Regions from separate parts of the Sphingomonas sp. S-NIH.Pt3_0716 genome, predicted to be linked through region 1. Evidence: predicted binding sites of a transcription regulator. Region 1 holds the regulator's gene; the other holds the start of a gene.
The links. Region 1 encodes LexA, which represses DNA repair genes until DNA is damaged. Its sites were predicted from a motif close to GTTCCNCNCTTGTTCT; they were not measured.
Positions count from the first base shown of each region.

Region 2: BRX37_RS27220 (DUF6771 family protein) is a predicted target of LexA. The motif match lies at 9,907-9,922, and genes of this name have one in related genera.

Region 1 covers NZ_QLJK01000005.1:60,328-72,044, reverse strand. The annotation lists gene BRX37_RS05255 (chloride channel protein) at 1-567, opposite strand, end outside; gene trpD (anthranilate phosphoribosyltransferase) at 700-1,692, shown strand; gene trpC (indole-3-glycerol phosphate synthase TrpC) at 1,689-2,480, shown strand; gene moaC (cyclic pyranopterin monophosphate synthase MoaC) at 2,477-2,962, shown strand; gene BRX37_RS05235 (molybdopterin molybdotransferase MoeA) at 2,959-4,143, shown strand; gene lexA (transcriptional repressor LexA) at 4,248-4,925, shown strand; gene BRX37_RS05225 (ComEC/Rec2 family competence protein) at 4,916-7,048, opposite strand; gene gltX (glutamate--tRNA ligase) at 7,098-8,540, shown strand; gene gltA (citrate synthase) at 8,561-9,847, shown strand; gene BRX37_RS05210 (gamma-glutamylcyclotransferase family protein) at 9,907-10,248, opposite strand; gene BRX37_RS05205 (sensor histidine kinase) at 10,325-11,716, opposite strand; gene BRX37_RS05200 (DUF2336 domain-containing protein) at 11,713-11,717, opposite strand, start outside.
Region 2 covers NZ_QLJK01000003.1:238,854-250,570, forward strand. The annotation lists gene BRX37_RS03815 (DGQHR domain-containing protein) at 1-623, shown strand, start outside; gene BRX37_RS03820 (radical SAM protein) at 623-2,236, shown strand; gene BRX37_RS03825 (ATP-binding protein) at 2,233-3,756, shown strand; gene BRX37_RS03830 (DGQHR domain-containing protein) at 3,807-6,116, opposite strand; gene BRX37_RS27580 (DUF6878 family protein) at 6,635-6,904, opposite strand; gene BRX37_RS27585 (DUF6878 family protein) at 6,858-7,298, opposite strand; gene BRX37_RS26610 (hypothetical protein) at 7,331-7,489, opposite strand; gene BRX37_RS03845 (ParB/RepB/Spo0J family partition protein) at 7,591-9,747, opposite strand; gene BRX37_RS27220 (DUF6771 family protein) at 10,001-10,120, shown strand; gene BRX37_RS03855 (hypothetical protein) at 10,104-10,313, opposite strand; gene BRX37_RS03860 (ArdC-like ssDNA-binding domain-containing protein) at 10,378-10,761, opposite strand; tRNA gene BRX37_RS03865 (tRNA-Gly) at 11,078-11,152, opposite strand; gene BRX37_RS03870 (hypothetical protein) at 11,233-11,466, shown strand; partial or broken gene BRX37_RS03875 (TonB-dependent receptor) at 11,503-11,717, shown strand, end outside.

The sequences.
Region 1 (11,717 bases):
ATAGAAGGCGCCGGCCAGCGGCGCGCCGAAGGCCGCGCCCACGCCTGCCCCCGCGCCCGCGCCGACTAGGGTGCGCAGATCATTGCGCCGCAGCTTCAGCCATTGCCCCAGCAGCGACGCGACGCCGCCGCCCATCTGCGCATAGGCCGCCTCCAGCCCGACCGAGGCGCCCGCTCCGTTCGACAAGACCGTCTGCCCGGCGATCACCAGATTGTCGGCCATCGGGATGCGCCCGCCATGCAGGGCATTGGCCTCCACCACGTCGATCAGCGGCCGTTGCCGCCGGCGCAGCAGCCGCGCCAGCAGCACCAGCGCCAGCCCGCCCAGCGGCAGGCCCAGCAGCCGCCAGGGATGGCGGATCTCGCCCAACGCGCTCAGCCGGTTGATGCTGACGCCATAGAGCAGTCCCTGAATGCCGTGCGCCATCAGCTGCAATAGGTTGGTGATCAGCCCCGCCGCTACGCCCGCCAGCACGGCGAGCAGGATGAAGGCCGCCTCGCTCTCGCGCAACCGGCGGCGCTGGCGGATGGCAAGGCTCCAGAACAGGGTCGACCAGGATCGGCGCATGGCTTTCCCGACAACGCCCCTTTGGCGCCGGCGTCAAGCCAATTGCCGGGTCACGCAACAAAATTCCAATTGGCGGGCAAATAGCATGTCGCCCTCGACTTTCGCGCGCGGCCGGGACTAAAGGCTTGGGCCATGACCCTGTTGCCCGATCCCAGCGCGCCCCTGGCCGCCGACGAAGCCGCCCGCGCCTTCGACCTGCTGTTCGACGCCGACCTGTCGGACGAGGCGATTGCCGGCTTCCTCGTCACCATGGCGCGGCGCGGCGAGACTGCGACGGAAATCGCCGCCGCCGCCCGCGCGATGCGCGCCCGGATGATCCCGGTCGATGCCCCCGAAGGCACGATCGACGTCTGCGGCACCGGCGGCGACGGCCATCATACGCTCAACGTTTCGACCGCCGTCAGCCTGGTGGTTGCGGCCGCCGGCGTACCGGTCGCCAAGCATGGCAATCGCGCCGCCTCGTCCAAGGCGGGGGCCGCCGACACGCTAGAAGCATTGGGCCTTGACCTCGATCGCGCCGCCGCCACGGCCGAATCGACGCTCAAGGATCTCGGCATCTGCTTCCTGTTCGCGCAAAATTATCATCCTGCGCTCAAGCGCCTCGGCCCGATCCGCCGGTCGATCGGCGAACGCACCATCTTCAACCTGATGGGGCCGCTCGCCAATCCCGCCAATGTCCGCCGCCAACTGGTCGGCATCGCCCGCCCTGCCTATGTCCCCATCTATGCCGATGCGCTCGGCCAGCTGGGCGCCACCCATGCGATGATCGTGTCGGGCGACGAGGGGCTCGACGAACTCTCGCTCGCTGGCGGCAACGACATTGCCGAGGTGACGGCCGACGGCGTGGTCGCGATGCGCCGCCTGACCGCCGCGGACCTCGGCCTCTCGACCCATCCCGTCACCGCCATTCGCGGCGGCGACCCGGCCCATAATGCCGCGGCGCTGCGTGCCCTGCTCCAGGGCGAGGCCGGCGCCTATCGCGACGCCGTGCTCCTCAATGCCGCCGCCGCTTTGGTGGTCGCTGACGCCGCCCATGATTTCCAGGAAGGCGTCGAACAGGCCGCCGAAGCGATCGACAACGGCCTTGCCAACGCGCTCCTCAATTGCTGGATTGCCTATCAATGACCAACAAGCTCATCGAAATCTGCGATTTCAAGCGCGAGGATGTCGCCCGCCGCAAGGCTGCGACCACGATCGCATCGCTCCACGCCCGCGCCAGCGAGCAGACCCCGCCGCGCGGTTTCCGCAGGGCGCTGGACGATGCCGCCCGTTCGGGCTTCGGCCTGATCGCCGAGGTTAAGAAGGCCAGCCCGTCCAAGGGGCTGATCCGCGCCGATTTCGATCCGCCGGCCCATGCCGTCGCCTATGCTGCCGGTGGCGCTGCCTGCCTCTCGGTGCTGACTGACGAGCCCTATTTCCAGGGCCATGACGATTATCTGATGGCCGCCCGCTCGGCCTGCGCCCTGCCGGTGCTGCGCAAGGATTTCATCGTCGATCCCTGGCAGATCCTCGAAAGCCGCGCGCTCGGCGCCGACGCGATCCTGATCATCGTCGCCGCGCTGGAAGATAGCCAGATGCAGGAGATCGAGGACGCCGCGCTTGGCCTTGGCATGGACGCCCTGATCGAAGTGCATGACGAGGCCGAACTGGAGCGCGCGCTCAAGCTCCGCTCGCGCCTGATCGGCGTCAACAACCGCGATCTGCGCGATTTCAGCGTCGATTTCGCCCGCACTTATGAGCTGGTCGGCAGGGCGCCGGACGGCTGCACCTTCGTCGCCGAAAGCGGCCTTGGCTCGCATGCCGACCTCAGCTCCATGGCCGATCATGGCGTGCGCTGCTTCCTGGTCGGCGAAACCCTGATGCGCCAGGCCGATGTCGAGGCCGCGACCCGCAACCTGCTGACCGGGGCATGACCGGCCTCACCCATCTTGATGAAGACGGTGCCGCCCGCATGGTCGATGTCTCGGCCAAGGCGGTGACCGCGCGCGAAGCGGTGGCCGCCGGGCGCATCACGATGGCGGCCGACGCCGCCCAGGCGATCGCCGCCGGCCTCGTCAAGAAGGGGGACGTACTGGCCGTCGCCCGCGTCGCCGGCATCATGGCGGCCAAGCGCACCGCCGAACTGATCCCGCTCTGCCATCCAATCCCGCTGAGCGCCGTCACCATCGACTTCGCCCTCCACGACGATGGCGTCACCGTCACCGCGACCGCGCGCACCGCCGGCCAGACCGGGGTAGAAATGGAGGCGCTGACCGCCGCCACCGCCGCCTTGCTCACCGTTTACGACATGGCCAAGGCACTCGATAAGGGCATGATAATCGGCGATGTTCGCCTGCTCGCCAAGCGTGGCGGCAAGTCGGGCGACTGGACCGCGCCGGAGAGCAGCGACCGATGAGCCTGATGCCGGTCGCGGACGCGCAGGCGCGGCTCCTTGCCCTCGCCGATCCGTTGCCGGCCGAACATGTGCCCGTATCCGCCTGCGCCGGTCGCTGGCTCGCCACCGACATCAGCGCGCGCCGCGACCAGCCCTGGGCCGATCTTTCCGCGATGGACGGCTATGCCGTGCGCGCATCCGAAGGCGCCGGGCCGTGGCAGCTGGTCGCGACCAGCAGCGCGGGCGACGCCGATATCCCGGCCCTGCAACCGGGCCAGGCCTGCCGCATCTTCACCGGGGCGCCCTTGCCGGCCGGCGCCGACGCGATCCTGATCCAGGAAAATGCCACGCGCGACGGCGACAAACTGACCGCGCATGACGGCATACTGACGCCCGGCAGGCATGTCCGCCCGCTCGGCTCAGATTTCCGCGCCGGCACGCCGCTGGTCAGCGCCGGTAACCGCCTCACGCCCGGCCAGATCGCGCTCGCCGTGCTGGGCGGCCATGGCAGCCTTCCCGTCGGCGCCCGGCCGCGTGTCGCTTTGCTCTCGACCGGCAATGAACTTGTTCCCCCCGGCGCGCCGACGCCGTCGGGCTATCTCCCCTCGTCCAACGCGCCGATGCTCGCTGCCCTGCTCGCCGCCCTGCCCTGCGACGTGATCGACCTTGGCATCGTGCCCGACGATCTCGCCGCCATGACGCAGGCGCTGGAACAGGCGGCACAGGCCGACATCATCGTCTCGACCGGCGGCGCCTCGGTCGGCGACCATGACTATGTCCGCCCCGCCTTCGCGGCGGCCGGCGGCACGCTCGATTTCTACAAGATCGCGATGCGGCCCGGCAAACCGCTGATGGCCGGGCGTCTCGGCAACGCAATCTTCCTCGGCCTGCCGGGCAATCCGGTCTCCGCTTTCGTCACCGGCACCCTCTTCCTCTGCCCGCTGGTCCGCCATCTCGCCGGATCGCGCGCGCCGCTGCCGCCGGTCGTGCAGGCCCGCCTTGCCGCGTCGCTTGGCGCAACGGCGGAACGCGACGATTATCTGCGCGCCTATCGCGCCGCCGACGGCATCGTCTCGGTCACCGCGCAGGACAGCGCCGCCACCGCCGCCATGGCGCTGGCCGACTGTCTGATCCGCCGGCCGGCCGGCTCAGCCCCCGCCATTGCCGGCGACATGGTCGACATCATTCCGCTGACCGCCTGACTATCTGACTGCCTGGCCGGCAAAAGCGGCGCATGGTTTAACGCGCTTGACTTGCCCCTTTCCGTTTCCTATGCGTTCTTCATTCGTTCCATGGAGGACCGCCGATGTTGACGCCCAAGCAGCAGGAATTGCTGAGCTTCATTCAGACCCGGCTGGAAGAAGGCGGGGTGTCCCCTTCGTTCGAGGAGATGAAGGACGCGCTCGACCTGCGCTCCAAGTCCGGCATCCACCGGCTGATCAACGCGCTGGAGGAACGCGGCTTCATCCGACGCCTGCCCAACCGCGCCCGCGCGCTCGAAGTGCTCAAGCTGCCCGAGGCGATGCATCGCGCGCCTGCACCAGCCGTCCCGACGCCCAAGATATCGGCTCCGGCCGTGCTGCTGCCGACCGCCGCCAATGACGTGATCGAAATCCCGCTGCACGGCCGCATCGCCGCCGGCGTCCCGATCGAGGCGATGGAAAGCCACACCATGCTCTCCGTCCCCGCCGCCTTGCTCGGCTCGGGCGACCATTATGCCCTCGAAGTGTCGGGGGACTCCATGATGGAGGCCGGCATTCTCGACGGCGACTTCGCGCTGATCCAGCGCACCGATGTCGCGCGCGAAGGCCAGATCGTCGTCGCCCTGATCGACGACGCTGAAGCCACGCTCAAATATTTCCGCCGCGAAGGCGCGCGCGTCCGGCTCGATCCCGCCAATGCCGCCTATGAACCGCAGATCTATGATCCGCGCCAGGTCCGCATCCAGGGCAAGCTCGCCGGCCTGCTGCGCCGCTACAACTGACCGGCTGTTCGGGGCCGGCGGCGCACGATCCACGGATGCGCGTCTCCGGGCCGATGGACGGTGTGAACTTTGCCGCTTTCAAGGCCAATCGACAGGCCGCCGGTGCGCGACAGCAGCCGGCGGTCGATCTTCATCCAGCGCGGCCGGCACCACCAGGGCAGCCCCCGATCGCTGATGACGATATCGGCCGCCGCGCAGTCCCGCTCCAATATCGGCCGATCGACCAGCATCGCATTGCGCGTCACCAGCAAATGCCAGTCGCGCCCGTCCCGTGGCAACGTCACCGCACATAGATCAGTCGAACAGCGCGCCTGCTTCATCGTCGCGATCGCCTCCAGCGTCCCGTCATAGCCCGCGCTCTCGCTCAGCACGTCGCGGACATACTCACCCGCCCCCTCGCGCAGCAGCGCCATCGTCCCCGCTGGTGTCAGCACCGCGACATGCCGCCCGTCGCCGGTCACCACGATATCGGGCGGCGCCAGCAGCGCGATGCCGGCCAGGCCGATCGCGACCGGCCCCAGCCCCAGCCAGCGCCAGCGACTGCGCCAGAGCAGGCACCAGAGACCTCCCACCAGGATGACCGCGAACAGCCCGCCCGGCACCGCCGGCGCCAGCATCACCGCCATCGGGCTCGCCGCCACGCCATGCGCCACCGCTAGCAACAGCGCGATCGCCTTGGCCGTGAGCCACCAGAAGGGCGCGCCCAGCCCGACGAGGTCGAAGCACAGCGCCAGCGCCTCCAGCGGCATGATGACGAAGGTGGTGAGCGGGATCGCGACCAGATTGGCCACCGCGCCCAGCAATCCAGCCTTGTGAAAATGGTAAAGCGCGATCGGCGCCAGCACCAGTTCGATGGCAAGGCCCGTCATCAGCATCGCCGCCACCGTCCGCCCGGCCTTGCGCGGCAAAGGCTCGTCCCGCGCCATCGCAAACGCCTTGAACCGCCGATGCTCGCCCAGCGCCACCAGCGCGACCACGGCGGCAAAGCTCATCTGGAAGCTCGGGCCGATCAGCGCCTCTGGCCAGAAGACCAGCACCACCAGCGCCCCGGTCGCCACCAGCCGCAGGGTGATCGCCTCGCGCCCCAGCGCCAGCCCGCCCAGCACCAGCAGCGCCGCGATGCAGGATCGCACCGTCGGCACCTCCGCGCCGGTCAGCAGCGTATAGCCGATCCCCGCCAGCGCGCCGCCCGCCGCCGCGATCAGCATCAGCGGCCAGTCCAGCGCCGCGCGCGGGATCAGCGCCAGCAAGCGCAACAGCAGGAATATCACCGCCCCGATCAGCGCCGTCACATGCAGCCCGCTGATCGACAGAAGATGGGCAAGGCCACTGCGCCGCATCGCCTCCGCATCCGTTTCGGCAATCGCGCCCTGGTCGCCGGTCGCCAGCGCCACCGCAATCCCCGCCGATGCGCCCGCCACCTGTCCGCCGATATGATCGAACAGCCGCGCCCGCAGCGTCGGCCCCTCGCGCGCCTGTTCCACCACCTCGACCGGCGCCAGCGCCCGCCCGGTCGCCCCGATCCCCTGGAAATAGGCGCGTCGCGCGAAGTCGAACGCCCCCGGCACGCTCGGCGGCGCGGGCGGCATCAGCCGCACGCGAAAGCGCAGCACCGCCCCCTTGCCCAGCCCTTCGGGCACATCCGCCTCCGCGATATTCACCCGGATCGCCGCGGGCAGCGCCGGCGCCTCGATCGGCCGCAGCCCCACCCGCACCATCTGCTGTGCCGGCAGCTTGGCCACCGCCGTCACCGTGCCGGTCACCTGTGCGAATATGGGACGGGCCAGCGGCGGCTGACCCAGCCATGTCGCCTTGCCCCAAACCAACAGACAACCAATGCAGGCCAGCAGCCCGCCCGCCACCAGCATGTGCCGCAATCGCGCGCCCACCGGCAGCAACAGCGCCAGACAGGCCAGCCCCAGCGCCCCGCAGCAACAGGCCAGCCATTGTGCCGGCCCCGGCAGCACGAACCAGCCGGCAATGCCCGCGCCCAGCGCCACCGGCACCCACAAGGCGAGCTGTTCGCGCTCCACCTCCAGCCATTGTTCGATCCGCGCAAATCCATTGTGCGCAATACGCACCGTCCTGCGCCCAACGGACGTTTGTCGTGGCTCAAAAGCCATGCTAGGGGGCGTCGCATCCATGGATCAGGCAGGAAGAATGTCAGCGAATATGACGGCAAGTGCAACGGGATTGAACAAGCAGGTGGTGACCCGTTTCGCCCCGTCGCCAACGGGCTTCCTGCATATTGGCGGCGCCCGCACCGCGCTGTTCAACTGGCTGTTCGCGCGCCATCATGGCGGCAAGTTCCTGCTCCGCATCGAGGATACGGATCGCGCCCGCTCCACCGAGGAAGCCGTGGCCGCCATTTTCGACGGTCTGGAATGGCTGAACCTGGGCGGCGATGAGCCCGCCGTGTTCCAGTTCGAGCGCACCCCGCGCCATGCCGAGGTCGCCAACCAGCTGCTCGCCAATGGTCATGCCTATCGCTGCTATGCGACGCAGGAAGAGCTGGCCGAGCTGCGTGAACAGCAGCGCGCCGCCAAGCAGCCGATGCGCTATGACGGCCGCTGGCGCGACCGTTCGCCGGAGGAAGCGCCCGAAGGCGCGCCCTTCGTCATCCGCATCAAGGCCCCTCGGACCGGCGAAACCGTGATCGAGGATGCGGTGCAGGGCCGCGTCGTGGTGCAGAATGCCGAGCTGGACGACATGATCCTGCTCCGGTCGGATGGCACCCCCACTTATATGCTGGCCGTCGTGGTCGACGACCATGACATGGGCGTCACCCATGTCATTCGCGGCGACGACCATCTCAACAACGCTTTCCGCCAACTCGCCATCATCAAGGCGATGGGCTGGGAAGAGCCGGTCTATGGCCATATCCCGCTGATCCACGGGTCGGACGGCGCAAAGCTGTCGAAGCGCCACGGTGCGCTCGGCGTCGACGCCTATCGCGACGAGATGGGGATGCTGCCCGAAGCGGTGCTCAACTATCTGCTGCGCCTGGGCTGGGGCCATGGCGATGAGGAGATCATCTCGATCGAGCGCGCCATCGACCTGTTCGATATCGACGGCGTCGGCCGCTCGCCCTCGCGCTTCGACATCAAGAAGCTGGAAAATCTGAACGGCCATTATCTGCGCGAGGCCGATGAGGCGCGCCTGGCCGCTCTGGTCGCCCCGCGCGTTGAGTCGCGTCTTGATACGCAACTGAATGACGCTCAGCGCGATATTTTGACCCAGGCGATGGTTTCGCTCAAGCCGCGGGCCAAGACGCTTAACGAAATTGCAGAAGGCGCGGAGTTTCTGTTCAAATCTTGCCCGCTCGATTTTGACGAGAAGGCGTCTGCTCTGCTAGATGAACCCGCGCGTGAGCTGCTGAAAAAGACAGCCGACGCTCTCCAGCCCGTCCAGTCCTGGACGGTTGAAGCGATCGATGAAGTGATACGCCGCGTGGCAGAGGATGCGGGGCTTGGCCTGGGCAAGGTGGCACAGCCGCTTCGTGCGGCGCTCACCGGGCGCACGGTCTCGCCGGGTATTTTTGATGTCCTCTTCCTTCTGGGGAAAGAGGAAAGCTTGAAGCGACTGACCGCTGCGGGGCACGTGGTGGCCGGTTGACGGCAGTTAAGGAGAAAAACATGTCGGATAATAATGCCAGTTTGACCGTTGGCGGAGAGGCCAAGGACTATGCCATCATGGATGGTACCGTCGGTCCCCAGGTCATCGACGTTCGCAAGCTCTACGCCAACACCGGCATGTTCACCTACGATCCGGGCTTCACCTCGACCGCCAGCTGCGAGTCGGGCCTGACCTATATCGATGGCGACGCCGGCGTGCTGCTGCATCGTGGCTATCCGATCGGCCAGCTCGCCGAACAGTCCAGCTTCATGGAAGTCTGCTATCTGCTGCTGAACGGCGAACTGCCGTCGGCCAAGGAACTGGCCGAGTTCACCAACACCATCACGCGCCACACCATGGTGCATGAACAGCTGACCGCCTTCTTCCGCGGCTTCCGTCGTGACGCCCACCCGATGGCGATCATGGTCGGCGTCGTCGGCGCCCTGTCGGCCTTCTATCATGATTCGACCGACATCAACGATCCGGAACAGCGCCGCATTGCGAGCCACCGCCTGATCGCCAAGATGCCGACGATCGCTGCGATGGCGTACAAATATTCGGTGGGTCAGCCCTTCGTCTATCCGCGCAACGACCTCAGCTACACCGCCAACTTCCTGAACATGACCTTCTCGGTCCCGGCGGAAGACTATAAGATCGATCCGATCGTCGTCGACGCGATGGACAAGATCTTCACCCTGCATGCCGACCATGAGCAGAACGCGTCGACCTCGACCGTGCGTCTCGCCGGTTCGTCGGGCGCCAATCCCTTCGCCTGCATCGCGGCCGGCATCGCCTGCCTGTGGGGCCCGGCACATGGCGGCGCGAACGAAGCCGCGCTCAACATGCTGCGCGAAATCGGCACCGTCGATCGCATTCCGGAATATATCGCCCGCGCCAAGAACAAGGACGATCCGTTCCGCCTGATGGGCTTTGGCCATCGCGTCTACAAGAATTACGATCCGCGCGCGACCGTGATGCAGAAGACCGCGAAGGACGTGCTGGAGAAGCTGGGCGTCAACGACCCGATCTTCGACGTCGCCAAGGAACTGGAGCAGATCGCCCTCAACGATCCCTACTTCATCGAGAAGAAGCTCTACCCGAATGTCGACTTCTATTCGGGCGTGATCCTCTCGGCGATCGGCTTCCCGACCGAAATGTTCACCGTGCTCTTCGCCCTCGCCCGCACCGTGGGCTGGGTGGCGCAGTGGAACGAAATGATCTCGGACCCAGCACAGAAGATCGGCCGTCCGCGTCAGCTCTACACCGGCCCGACGCAGCGCGACTATGTCGCCGTCGACAAGCGCTAAGACGCGGTCACAGAGACAAGAGGAACGGCGCCCCATCGGGCGCCGTTTTTCGTTGGGGCTCAGCCGGCTACCCCTGCACAGACATAGATCCAGGCCGGCACCCGCCCCTGATCGGTAACAACATCGATCGCGACACGGCGATAGTCCGTCCCCTCAAATGCATCGAGCCGCGCCCAATGCGCCGGCAGGTCGGACGAGCGGAACAGCTGGACCGGCACCGCCGCGCCGCCCTCGTCGGGAATGAAGGCGGGAAAGCCCATCGACGCGGCCCAGCCGTGCGCGACCAGATGGCCGGTCACATGCCCTGCCTGCCAATGGCCCTGCAGTTGCGCCAGTTGATGATGATTGGCCCGTCCGGGCGCCAGCGTGCCATAGGTGGCCAGGCAATGCGATCTGTCCATGCCACCACCCTATCGGGGCAGCATCGGCCGGACAAACAAGCGCTCTTTATCTCATATAAGCGCGATCGCGCGCCCGTCAGTCGTGCACCGGCAGCGTCAGGATGAAGCGCGCGCCCTCGCCCGGCGTGCCGCCAACGCTGATGTCGCCACCCATCGCCCGCGCCAGCTTGCGCGAGATATAGAGGCCCAGCCCGCTACCGCCGGGATCGTCACGTCCCAGCCGCTCGAACTTGTCGAAAATCTTCTCGCGATCCTCCAGCGCCACGCCCGCCCCCTGGTCGATCACCAGCACCCGTGCCTGCCGATGCTCCCGCTCCACGACGATGCGCACCTGCGATCCCTCGGGCGAATAGCGCACCGCATTGCCGACCAGATTGACCAGTATCTGCAGCACGCGGCGGAACTCGCCCCTCGCCATCAATATCTGGTCGGCATCCGGGCAATGGATCTTGATGTGCCTATCCAGCGCCTTGACCGTCAGCAGGCCGCCGGCTCGCCGGCCCAGGTCGGCGAGGTCGACATCCTCGATGATCACGCCGAAATCGGGCCGGTCGATCGCCTGCAGATCCGCCAGATCGTCGACCAGCGCCATCAGGTGACGGCCAGCGGTCGCGATATCATTGGCATAATCGGCATAATCGGGCCGCAGCGGCCCTTCCAGTTGCGCGCCGATCGTGTCCGCATTCGCGATGATCCGCCCCAGCGGCTGGCGCAGCGATCGATCAAGCCGCTTGCCGAACTCACCGGGATAGAGCGACAATTGCGTCGTATCCGCCCGCGCCAGCGCCGGCGGTCGTTCGATCGGACAGGCCTTGCCGCGATAGCCGACCAGATGGCCGGCCAGGTCGAACAGCGGGAAGCCCGCCAGCCGCACATGCTGTTCGGGATCATGCACCAATGTCGCGACCTGATCGCGGAAGGCACGGCGCTGGGTGAAGCCGCGCAGGATCGCCATGTCGCCCTCACCATCGCTCTGCAGCTCGAAATAGCTGGAGAAACGGCTACCCGGCAGGGGCGGCTGCGTCGGCAATGCGCCCTGCCGGTCGGTCCCGGCAATTGCCATCTGGAACTGCAACTGGGTGTCGATCTGCCAGGTCCAGCCATCGGCCAGCGCCGCCAGATCGGCCTCGCGCCGGCTATGATCGCCGGTATTGGCGAGCGGCGGCCGCTCGCTCCAGTCGACCACCGCCAGCGACACGATGCGCCCGTCCGGCCCTTCGTCGCTGCGCGCCCGCACCCACATGTCGATATCGCCTCGCTCGGCGGCCGCGACCACCGGCCGCGATACGGTGACACCCAATCGCGCCGCCAGCCGCACCACGGCGGCCAGTTGCGGAATGGCGAGCGGCCCCAGCAGATCGCTCCCCGCCTCCCGCTGCAAGGCGAGCAGCGGCGCATCGGCACTCAGAAGCGTGCCGTCCGCCGATGCCGTTGCCCGGACGATGGAGGGGTGGAGCGTCATGTTCATC
Region 2 (11,717 bases), on a different contig from region 1:
ACCTGACCGTTCAGGAAGAGATGGCGGTCTTCACCATTATCAATCGGAAGGCCAAGGGTCTGAGCCGCAGTCTGCTCGATTTTCACGATGCCCGTCTGTGCGAAGACCTCGCAAATGACCGGCCAGAACTGTTCATCGCACTTTGCCTTTCGAACGATCCAGCCTCGCCCTGGTGTGGACAGCTCGACGTCGGCGGCAACAAGATTTCGGGAATGTCACGAAAGGCCTCCCTGCGCACACTGCAAAAGGCTGTGCGTAGATTTCTCAACCATTCCGGCATTCTGAAGGAGCGCACCGTTGAAGAAGCGGCGAGGACGGTTCTGGACTTCTGGGTGGCTGTCTCGGTTGCCATGCATTCGGACTGGTCGCGACCCCGAGGTTCGTTGATCGCCAAAGGAGTGGGAGTGTACAGCCTGATGGAGATCGCTGCGGACATTTGGCTTGAGAGCGGCGGTGCCCTCACGCGTGAGCTCTTTGTGGCTCGCCTCTCCGATCTCGCAGCGGAGACAGACTGGTCTTCTGATGGTCCTATGAAGGGACTGGGCGGTGAAAGTGGCGTCGCGGCTGCGGTTGCACAACTTCGGGCTGTCCGCGCCCGCCTGCACATCAAGGCAGTCGCGTAATGGCCGGCAAAAGCATTTTGCTCATCGAACCGGGATACAAGAACAAGTATCCTCCCCTAGGGCTGATGAAGATCGCCCAATATCACGGGCCGCAGGGCAAGAACGACAACGTCACGTTCGTGAAGGGTGAAGATCCCTCAGCCTTCAACAAGGCATGGGACCGGATTTACGTAACAACGCTGTTCTCGTTCGAGTACCCGCGGATAGCGGCGACCATCGACTATGCCCTCAAGGTGGCAAACGGCCAACCCGACAAGGTATTCGTCGGTGGGATTGCGGCCTCACTCATGCACGACCGGTTCATCGAGGAACGGCGCTGGCACGGGGTCCGGTTCATCAAAGGATTGCTCGACAAAGCCCCCGCAATCTCGCTTCAGCTCGATGATTTCGCCGAGGAACTCTATTCCGAAGACCTTTACGGCAAACCGATCGAGGACCTGGTTCCCGACTACAGCATCCTTTCGCAGATCGGATATGCATATCCAGTTCGCGACGCCTACTTCGCCTACACCTCGCGTGGCTGCATCCGCAAATGCCAGTTTTGCGGCGTGCCGAAGCTCGAGGGCATGCAGCGCGACGTTGAATCGCTGACCGACCTCGTCCGCGCAATTGATGACATGTATGGTCCTAAGAAGGACCTCATCCTGATGGACAACAACGTGGTCGCGAGCGCTCGCTTCAAGGAAGTGATCGCAGAAATTCGCGACCTCGGCTTTGTTCCTGGGGCAAAATTGCAGCGGCCTGGCTCAAGAGTACCCGTGCAGCGGCGCGTCGACTTCAACCAAGGTGTCGATGCCCGCATCCTGTGCAAGGACAAGATGTACCTGCGCGAACTTTCATCAATTTGCCTCAAGCCCTTGCGGATTGCGTTCGATCACCTTGGCGTGCGCAAACCCTACGAGCAGGCAGTCCGTTATGCGCATGAATTCGGGCTCAACGAGCTGTCGAACTACATGCTCTACAATTTCCATGACACCCCTGCCGATTTGTTCGAGCGCATGCGCCTCAACGTCACGTTGAACGAGGAGCTTGGAGTTCGAATCTGGTCCTTCCCCATGCGATTCCAACCCACCATGCGTCCCGATCGTGGGCATATCGGTGAGAACTGGACCCGTTACGAGCTGCGCTCGATGCAGCTGATCCTTCAGGCCACGCACGGTGTAGTCAGCGGCGCACCTGAGTTTTTCCGCCGAGCATTTGGCGACACATTCGAGGAATTTCAAGAAATTCTGCTGCTTCCACAAGACATGATCTTCAATCGCGACTGGTTTCAGCGTCTGGACGGGCGAGGAGAATACGATTCCTTCCGCGCGGAATTCACTCGCCTTTCGCCAAGCCGACGTGACGAACTGAAGCACATTTTATCCTCGGTCGACCCGCGCTTCTTCCCATCGCTAGTCGATGAGGTCGATGACGATGGGCTGCGCTCTATCCTGCGGTACTATGTCCTCCGTCCTAAAGCGGAGATGATGACGATCTGGCAGCGTCAAAAGCCCGTCGAGCCGGAAGCCTTGGTACCCGATGATGAGCGGGTCGAGGATGCGGCGTTGGAATACGATGATGATGTCGATGCCCCGCAATCGGCTGAGTGTAAGCAAAGGCATCTGGCGTGAATCTCTCTGAAGTTACGAACATCGGCGCAAGCCGGCCTGTGATTGGCAAGGACGTTCTCGAGTTGCTCTCGACTGCGATGTACGTCGATCCGCTCACTATTTACCGGGAGTACGTGCAGAACGCGGCTGATGCGATCGATGACGCCCGCGCGGCAGGACTTCTGCGCGCGGATGAAGGCGCTATCGCCATCACAATAGATCCAACGACGAGAACAATAACCATCCGTGACAACGGGGTTGGCATCACAGCAGACGCTTTTCAGGCCATCCTGACAGCCATCGGGGCAAGCAGCAAACGTGGCACCGGCGCGAGAGGCTTCCGCGGAGTGGGCCGGTTGTCGGGCCTAGCCTATGCCCGTGAACTCACGTTTTGCGCATCTGCTGCAGGTGAGACACATGCCCATGCTTTGACCTGGGACTGCCGCGCTCTGCGGTCGGTGTTGAGGGACTTCGATGACCGACGAGAGTTGCCCGAAATTGTCGGAGCTATCACCGCGGTCGAAGAGACATCCGAGGTTCCGGCCGAAGAGCACTTTTTTGAGGTCACCCTGACTGGCGTTCCTCGGATTGGCGATGATCGATTGCTGTCTCCGGCTGCGGTGAGTGATTACCTCGCGCAAGTTGCGCCTGTACCGATGGCACCGCAGTTTACTTTGGCGGCTGACGTCGATGCGCAGCTTGGCAGCCTCAGCGAAATTCGCCGCTTGGCCATTACCGTCAATGGGGAAGCACCGTTGACCCGACCGTTCGCAGATGTAATGCCCGTCGACGCGGGGAGACCACTTTGCCTTCGGGAATGCAGGTTCATCGAAGTTCCGAGCGTTGACGGCGGTGTCGCTGCGCTCGCTTGGGTTGCCCATCACGACTACGAAGGGGCCATTCACGCGTCTACAAATGTGCGCGGACTGCGCGCTCGGGTCGGAGACATTCAGGTCGGCGATTCCAACTTGTTCGAAGATATCTTCCCCGAAACGCGCTTTAACGCCTGGACCGTCGGTGAGGTTCATATCTTCGATCCGCGGATCGTCCCGAACGGTCGGCGCGACGATTTTGAGCGGAACGTGCATCTGGCAAACTTGAAGAACCACCTGGCTCCGCTCGGCCGGGAGGTCGCCGTGCGATGCCGCACTAGTTCGCGGGAACGCAAGCGCATCCGGGATTTCGAACTTGCCCACCAAGCTGCGCTCGAAAACATTGCCATACTCGAACAAGGCAGTCTCGCGCCGAACGCCTGCGAACACGTTGCGCTTGCTGTCGACATGACCGTCGTGAAGATGGAGAAGCTTGCCGCTCCTGACAACTTGCTGGATGGTGAAGGACGTGAGCGCGCTGCGATTGAAGAAGTGAAATCGCGGCTCGAAGCAGTGACACGTTCAACGCCATCAAGTTCGCCGCTCGAGCGGATGGCTCCTGAGCGCAAGGCGCATTACGAGGAAATGTTCAGCCTTATTTACGAGTGCGCAGCCAATCGCTCGGCCGCGAAGGCGCTTGTCGATCGAATCCTAGCAAAACTGGCGTAGCGCGCCGTTGGCTTCTGAGACACCTCCCGCATTGATTTTTGGGGGAGGAGTTAACCCGCTGGGATGTGCTGTTCGACCTTTTCGTAGACATCATTCACGAATGAGACCTGCTCCTTGCTGAGCAGGCCCTTCTCTGGGTGAGCCGTATATTGGCGGATATCGTTGAGCACCTTGATCCACTTGGTGCTCTCTTTCTTGTTGTCCGGATCCTTGTACCCCAAGGACAGGGTGTCCCGGAACAAATCCCAGTTGGCGACGGCGATATCCTGGTAGTTGATGAGGTATAGGTGTGACTCCTCGTCGCCTTCACGATTCTTCTTTTCCCATTCCTGGGTACAGGAAAGGCGAATGGTGAGCGGTACGCCTTGCGTCCACCACGCCTTGTGATCGCGGCCAAAGTGATCTTTCAGGGTGTCGATGACATAGTTGAATAGCTTCTTGTGGATTTGGGTAACCTTCGCCGCAGCCGCGTCAGCGCCAGCTGCATCGCGCGAAGCCAGATATTCCTGGAGGCCCAGCGGGCGGAAATCGGGTAGTTTCGCCTGAATGTAGGCTTCCATTCCAAACGACTGCTGCTTCACAGCTGTGAGTGAGGAACCGATCTTGCGAAACGCCTGGATATCGTTCGGCGCTACCGATGCCAGTTGATCTGCCAGGGCGGCGAGATACGGCTCCAGTTCCTTGAAAGTCTCATCCGCATTGAGCAGCGATAGGTCGATGCCCGAAGTTTGACGGACGTGTTCTGCGACATCCTGGATCACCAGGAACAGGGCGCGCAGACCGTTGTTGGTGCAGACATAGCCAGTAGGGCTGTCTCCAGCTGCCCATTGGTTCGGCAATGTGTTTGCGAAAAGCGCGAGACATTCGGTCAGAACAGATAGGCTCTTCTTGAGGTTGGCATCGTAGTTGAGCGGATCTCCCGTGGAGAGAGGACCGGGCACGATCATGCCTTTGAGGGGGCTGCCGATCAGCCTGGCAACCTTCAACCCGTCTCGAATCGACGTCTGCGTAAGGCACCGGACATTCGTCTTCCTGGTGCCCGAGACGACCATGCGATCGAAGAGGGGAGACGCCTTGTCCTTGTTCAGCCGGTACGCGATCCGCGACAGCAGGGCCTGAAAGGCCTCTTCGACATCATCGGACTTCCAGTGCAGGTCCGAATAAAGCTCGACCAGCAACCCGGTTTTCACCTTCACCTGCTTGCTGTTGATGTCGATGAACAGGTCCATTTCCTCATCGGCGGGAAGGTTGACGTAGGCCAGCACAGGCAGAACCGTTTCGTCGCTTTTGAAGCCTCCGTTTTCACGCGCATAGGCATAGCCATAGAGACGGTGCTGCCCATCTATTACCCATGCCGAGGCGTAGATGGCTGGCAGATGCAAGAAGCCGAGGATCTCCTCGCCAACGGTCTCCTTCTTGTCGAACTGTGGTTCCTTTTTGCCGGGGAGCTTGAGGTTCACGACGATATTCGTGGGGAATTTGCCGCCCTCATTGATGTACTTCGCAATTCCCTTCAAGCGGTCCGACTGGAGCATTCGCTGATAGGTTTCGAGGTTTTCGATGTCGCGGCTGCCCTTGTGGCCGACGTAGGCGATCTTCATCAGTTCCTCGGGCCGGATAAGGAAAGTGTAGAACGGCCTTCCCCCCATCTTGCCCCGGGTCGCGACAACGGTCTGCGCGAGCCCATCGACCCGCTGCCCCTCGAACATGTGCGCGAGGAACTGGAAGCGCGCGGCCATCTTGAGGTGCTGTGTCAGCTGTTTGTAGTAATCCAGAAGCTGATCCGAGATGACTGCGATCTGATACTCTTTGCACTTTTCCAAGTCTGCATCGCCCCAGATGATGTTTCTGGTAGCAATCGCAAATTTGACCTTCAACTTTTTCTGGCTTCCGTAATGCAGCTTGATGCTTTTTTGCGCAGCCTCGCGCAGCGCGCGGATCTTCTCGATAAGGTCCGCCATCGGCTTGCGGCCAACATTTGCTTTCTGCCGGCATTCAACAATGATGACCGTCTCGTCGTCCTTGGCGAAGACATCGATCTGTCGAGGGTTCAGGCCGTCCTCGACTGCAATCGTGAAGAGCCTGCCTTTGTTCAGCTCTTTGAAGCCCATTTGAGCGAGGAGGCACCAAACTTCATCTTCTAGCTGCTCGTGAGCCGGCTTGGCCTTTGCAAGCCTAGTCGATTTCTTGTTCTTCTTTACAACGCGCCACCCGTCTTGCTCTTCAAGGGCGACTTTTTCGGCAATCAGCTTGCGTGTTGAACCGGTAACTGTGTGGAAGATGTCCTTGCTTTTGCGCTGACGCAGCTCAGAATCAAGATCATCCCCCGTGACGGTCGGGCCCATTACGTCATCAGCCATTTCGATTTTTGCCCCCTTGCATGCACCGTGAGTAGCAACAGGAGTGAATGCGAGGAAGACCAAACCGTTATGAGCTGTTCGTTCTGCGCAGACTCTCACGTCAAGTATTACTGAATTGGACCCGACTGTGCCTTGGAGCACATGTCGTTGAACTCGATTAAAGAAGGGTCAAAATGTCGGCGATGGGCTGGATCATTCCCGAGGATGATCTTCAAATTCTTAAAACAACATATCCACCGAGACATGCTCCCCTGGAGGTGCCGCATTGCACACTGGCGCTTGGGTGCTCACGTGGGACCCGATTGCCGCCTCCCCGGAAAGGGGTCATCTTTGGCAAGATCGACAATCTTGATGGCGTGGAAGCCCTTCTCTTAACCATTGATGGGGAGACAATCCGTCCAGATGGGGCAATATTGCACATAACGTGGTCACTGGCACCTGGGCGGAAACCTCGGGATAGCCATGAGGCGATACGCACAACAGCTCCTCTGTTATCAAAAGTACCAATTGAGGTGGATCTAATACCAAGCTGGTTCTGATCTGACCCTAGATTCGGGCGCGTCGTTCTGCTGACAGCGCCGGCAGTTTCGACCTGAATGAACGCCCGCTTCAGACATCCTCACGCGATCACGGAACGTCCGGAATGTCAGCGGCTCACGAATTACCCCGACCATCGAAATCGGGGCGGCCAAAGCTCTGCTGGACGCATCGACATTGGTCCCGTCCGAATTCTCCCAACCTTCATGTTTCTCGCGCAGAAGGTCGTAAGCGAGCGTTTCGAGCGCCACTTCGGTGCTGTGCTAGCGCAGAACCGGCTCTGCTTCGCCATAGGGCAGGTCGAGGCTGTTTACCTTGCCTGCGGGCAGCGAGGCCCTGCTCGTCGCCGATATAAACCTGAATATCCTCGATCTGGCCGCTGTCGCCTTCACCGTCGAAGATGACGACAACACGCGTGATGTCGCCGAGGCGAGATGCGCGAACAGGCGCTGCTTGTTGTCGGGAACGAGTTGTGCCGCCGCGGCTTCCCACGCGGCATATCGTTCCATGGTCGCCGCCATGTCGATGGCGTGCCGGGACCGTGTTGCATCCGTCATTGCGGAACTCTTGAAAGGCGAAAGCCCGGCGCGATGACCGGGCTTTCAGGGATTGGGGGTAAGCGGTGGACCGCTGTCGGCGGATCATTCCCGAAGCCCGCCGACGGCGATGTCCTCGATCTATTCCGACGCCTCGTCAAAATCGGCGTCATCGTCGTCGACCAGATGGGCCAGCGCCAAGGCGCCCTCGCGGCCGAGTTGCCCGAGCCGCTGAAGCGCGCTGAGCAGGACCGGAGCCAGTTCATCGGGTGTCGCGGTGTCGATCCGGGAAGTCTGCATCGTCAGTCTCCTTAAAATGCGAAAAGCCTGACGCGGGTGCGCCGGGCTCGAAGGATGGAAGGTGGTGTGAACGGGGCGAGCGAACCCGCCCTATTCGGGGGCTAGGCCGCCGCCGCGACGTCCTCGCCGCCATCATTGCCGGCATCGACCGGCTGCTCCTCGTCGTCGAGAAACGCGGGCAGAGCAGCCGTCTCCTCCTCGCCAGGAACCGGATCGGCAGCGGGCGCATCGAGCGGTTCCGGCGTCCGCATCGGCTCGGGGAGCCAACCGGAATCCTCCAGCAGCCGCTCGGCCTCGTTCGCCATATCGCCCTTCTTGAGATGGTCGATCATCTCCGCGAACTTCGCACCCTTGGCTTCGGCGACATCGGTGAGGATGCGCGGCTTGGTCACGTTACGGAAATAGCCCTCGACCGTCGGACGCCAGCCGGCGCCGATCAGATCGAGCCCGACCGCGCGGGCGACAACGTGGCTGTGTGCGATGCGCCGCTCGATGCTGTGCTTCGAGATGCGGCCATTGTCATATTTGGGCACGACCTCCGCTTGAGCATTCAGGACTTGCGAAGCGCAATGCGCGAACAGCGCCGCCTGCTCGGCTCCGTCGAACGCGAGCAGCGCGTCCCACAGATCCTTGTCGTCGTCGGGCAGCCGATCGGCCCAGCGCTTGTGGCGCTCTTCGATCGCCCTGGCCGGGGCACTGCCGCGCAGCCCGGACGGGGCGAACCCGAACGACACTTTGTTGAGCGACACCTCGAGACAGGACTCCCGACTGTAGCTATAGAAGGTGCTGAGCACGAACGCATGAAGCACCGCCGCGAAGGCCGTGGACGGTTCCTGCGCAAGGGCATCCTGAAGGGCGAGTGTGCGCCAGGCGGTGAGTTCAGCAACCAGCCGGTCGGGCAGAGGCTTGAGGATTTCGCCATCCTCATCCTCGTCCCCGGACGGTGCCGTGTTGATGGACACGACATTGGAGACAGCAGGATCGCTCGTGTCGTCACTGTCCTCGCCACCCGAATCGCCGCCCACGACGGGCGCATCGGTTTCGTTGCCGCCGGACACGGCTTCGACCACCGGCTCATCCTCTGGCAGGACATAACCGCGCTCAATGCAGAGTGAGCCGTCGGATTCGATCGACACGAACACGCCGGCCCGCGCCATGTCCTCAGCTGCGAAGGTCAGAGGCCGTTCGACCAGCGCGCCGATCTCGGCATCGATCGCCGCTAGGCGCTCATGCACCTCGTCGGGCACGTGGGGCTCGTCCGACCACTGTTCCTCCAGCGCCTCCGCCTCGGCTTCCAGTTCGGCAAGGCGGGCGTCTTCCTGCGGCGTCCGGTCCACGGGCATGCCCTCGATCTCGCGTATGCCGTCGGTCACACCCCAGGGCAGGTCGACCGCGGTCGCCACCCATTTCCAGCCTTCGGCGCCGATTACCTCGCCTTGCGCCTGGAGCTTCTCGCTGACCAGCCGGTCAAGCAGCGCCGGATCGGTGAGCCAGCCGCCCTCATCCTCCTCGAACAGGTCGCGCAGCACATGACCGCCCGCCGCGACATAGGCGTCCACGCCGATGAACCGCACCCGCCGGTCGGCGACCCGGATCGTGTCCTCGGTCAGCTTCTGCCGGATATAGGCGCCCGACTTGTTGTAGCTGTGGGCGAGCAGCTCCCAGACCTGCTCCTGCCGCGCGTGATCGTCGGAGACCGAGAAGGCCATGAGTTGCTCGAGCGTCATGCCGTCCTCGGCATAGACGGCGTGCAGCTTCGGCGAGACCTTGGCGAGGCGGAGGCGCTGGTTCGCGACCGCCGGGGTGACGAGGAAATGCGCGGCGATCGATTCGATCCCTTCGCCCTTGTCGACCATCGCCTGCATTGCCCGAAACTGATCGAGCGGATGGAGCGGTTCGCGGAAGATGTTTTCCGCATAGCTGTCCTCCTCGGCCAGCACGCCGTCGTCGGCGATCCTGACCACACAGGGGATGGGCGCATTCTTTGCGAGGCGCTTCTGCTTCACCAGCAGTTTGAGCGCGCGGAACCGCCGGCCACCGGCCGGCACCTCGAAATCGCCGGTTTCCTGGCCCGCCTCATCGAGGATGGGCCGGACATTGAGGCTCTGGAGCAGGGTGCGACGGACGATGTCGTCGGCCAGTTCGCCGATCGACACGCCGGCCTTCACCCGGCGGACATTGGACTGGGACAGACACAGGCGGTCGAACGGAATGTCGCGCGAGCCGCTGAGGGTGATCTTCTGGGGCGCTTTGGCCATGGGTTTTCTCCATGACGGGCCGCCGCGAGACTCTCTCCCGGCTCCCAGCCCGTCACGAAGCCCCCAGGCTTCCCTCTTCCTCTCTGGGCCTGCCGCAGGCAGGCCATGCGGCCTTGTCGAGATGGCCAGCACCATTCGCCGCAAGCGGCTTGCCACGAAGTTCGCTATTTGTTCTTATGTTCAGATTTGATGAATCGAACGAGATGAGCTGTCCGCGATCCTGCTGGCCGCGCCCGGCTGGGCGCGGGTCGGGCTGACGATGCCGGACGAACGGATGCGCAAGCGCGCCGCCGACACGCTGGCCGCGACGATCATCGAAAAGCTGGAGGGGTCGTCCCCGCCCGACTTGAACCAGCTCAGGTTGCCGCTGTAGGCGAAGGCGCGAGCTCCAGTGCCGTATCGAACACGCCGCGCCGGACGCCGAAGCGATCGGAGAAGGTGACGACATTAGTGCGGCCGTCGCGATCGATCTGCGTGAACCGCAGCACATCGCCCTTGAGGATCTCGATCGTGACCGGCGGCAGTTCATCGCGCGGGTCGTGGAAGGTCATGCGATTCTTCGGCATCTTCACCTCCTGTGCAGCGGCAATCGTCGCGGCTGCTCTTTTCAGGGGTCAGGCCATTCCTTCTTCATTTCGAGCAGCCCGAGCATCCCCTGATAGCTCTGATTGGGACGGATTTCACCTTAGTAGCAGGCATCACGCAATTCTGCCTCGCGTTCCTTCGTTTCGAAAGGCTGAAGTCTTGGTTCGAAGCTGCCTGCCGGAAGGTCAGGAAGGCATGGGAGGCAAAGCCGCGCGAGACGATGGCGTCCCAGAGGGTGAGAACATTAATCCCACTGTATCGCCGGTCGCTGACGGCATTGTACGGCATGCCGATACTGGCGGCCGACGAACCCCACGGCTGGACCCAGGGGACGCAGCCAGCTTCGAGTTCGGCGATGATCCGGCTGGTGATCTGTTCGTAGAGTTTGGTCCGCTCGCCCGCGGATCTGGTGGTGCGTGCATGTGCCATCGCGCTTCTCCGCGACGGATCGGTCCCGAGCCTCTCTCGTGACGCTCAACCCGTCACGGCCGGTCGGCCGCACTCTCACTCTCAAAGGGGGCGCTACGGGGCGCAGCCCCGTTCGAAGGGGTCCGTTGAGATTCGCGAAGCGAGGCTCAACGGTAGGGGAAGACTTTCCCCCTCAAGGCGAAATCCCGTGCGGCAGGAGACGCTATGGAACGCCAATTTTGGCATTCAGCGTTGTAGCCCGGTTGTAGCCCGTGCAAATCCGATGCGTCCGGCGCCGAGCGCATTCCTCATACACCATTGATTTTCTTAGGAATTCTGGAGCGGGCGAAGGGATTCGAACCCTCGACCCCAACCTTGGCAAGGTTGTGCTCTACCCCTGAGCTACGCCCGCTCTTGGCGGCCGGGAGAGTGTGTCCCTCTCGGCGGGTGGCGGCGAACTAGCAGTGGTTTCCAAAGTCGGCAAGGGCTGAATTGCAGAAAAATGAAAAACTTTTTGGAAAAGGAAAAAATCCCCCGTTTTCCGGGGGTTTTGGCGGTGTGATTAAATTGGCGGGTGGCGCCGGGGCGAACGCGGCTGCGGATCGGCCCATGGCGAATCGTCGAATCATGCCGCCTTTGGCCATGGTGTGCATGTATCTGCGCGATATTGGTGATGGCAGTGCTGCCGGTGGTCGCGGCTTGACAGTGGCGGGCGCGACTTCCTAGTCCCCGATGCAAAATCGGACCAAGGGGACGCGCTTCATGAAAATCCTGCCGCTGCCGTTGATGCTGTGCGCGCTGCCCGGCGTCGCAGCTGCCCAGGCGCCCGATGTGACGGCGGATGAGGCCGCCTCGATCGTGGTGACGGGCACGGGCCTCGCCCTGCCGCCTGGGACGCCGGCTTATGGCTCTGTGGTGATCGACCGGGATCGGCTTGAGGATGCGGCGTCGGGTCGGATCGAGAGCGTGCTGGCCGA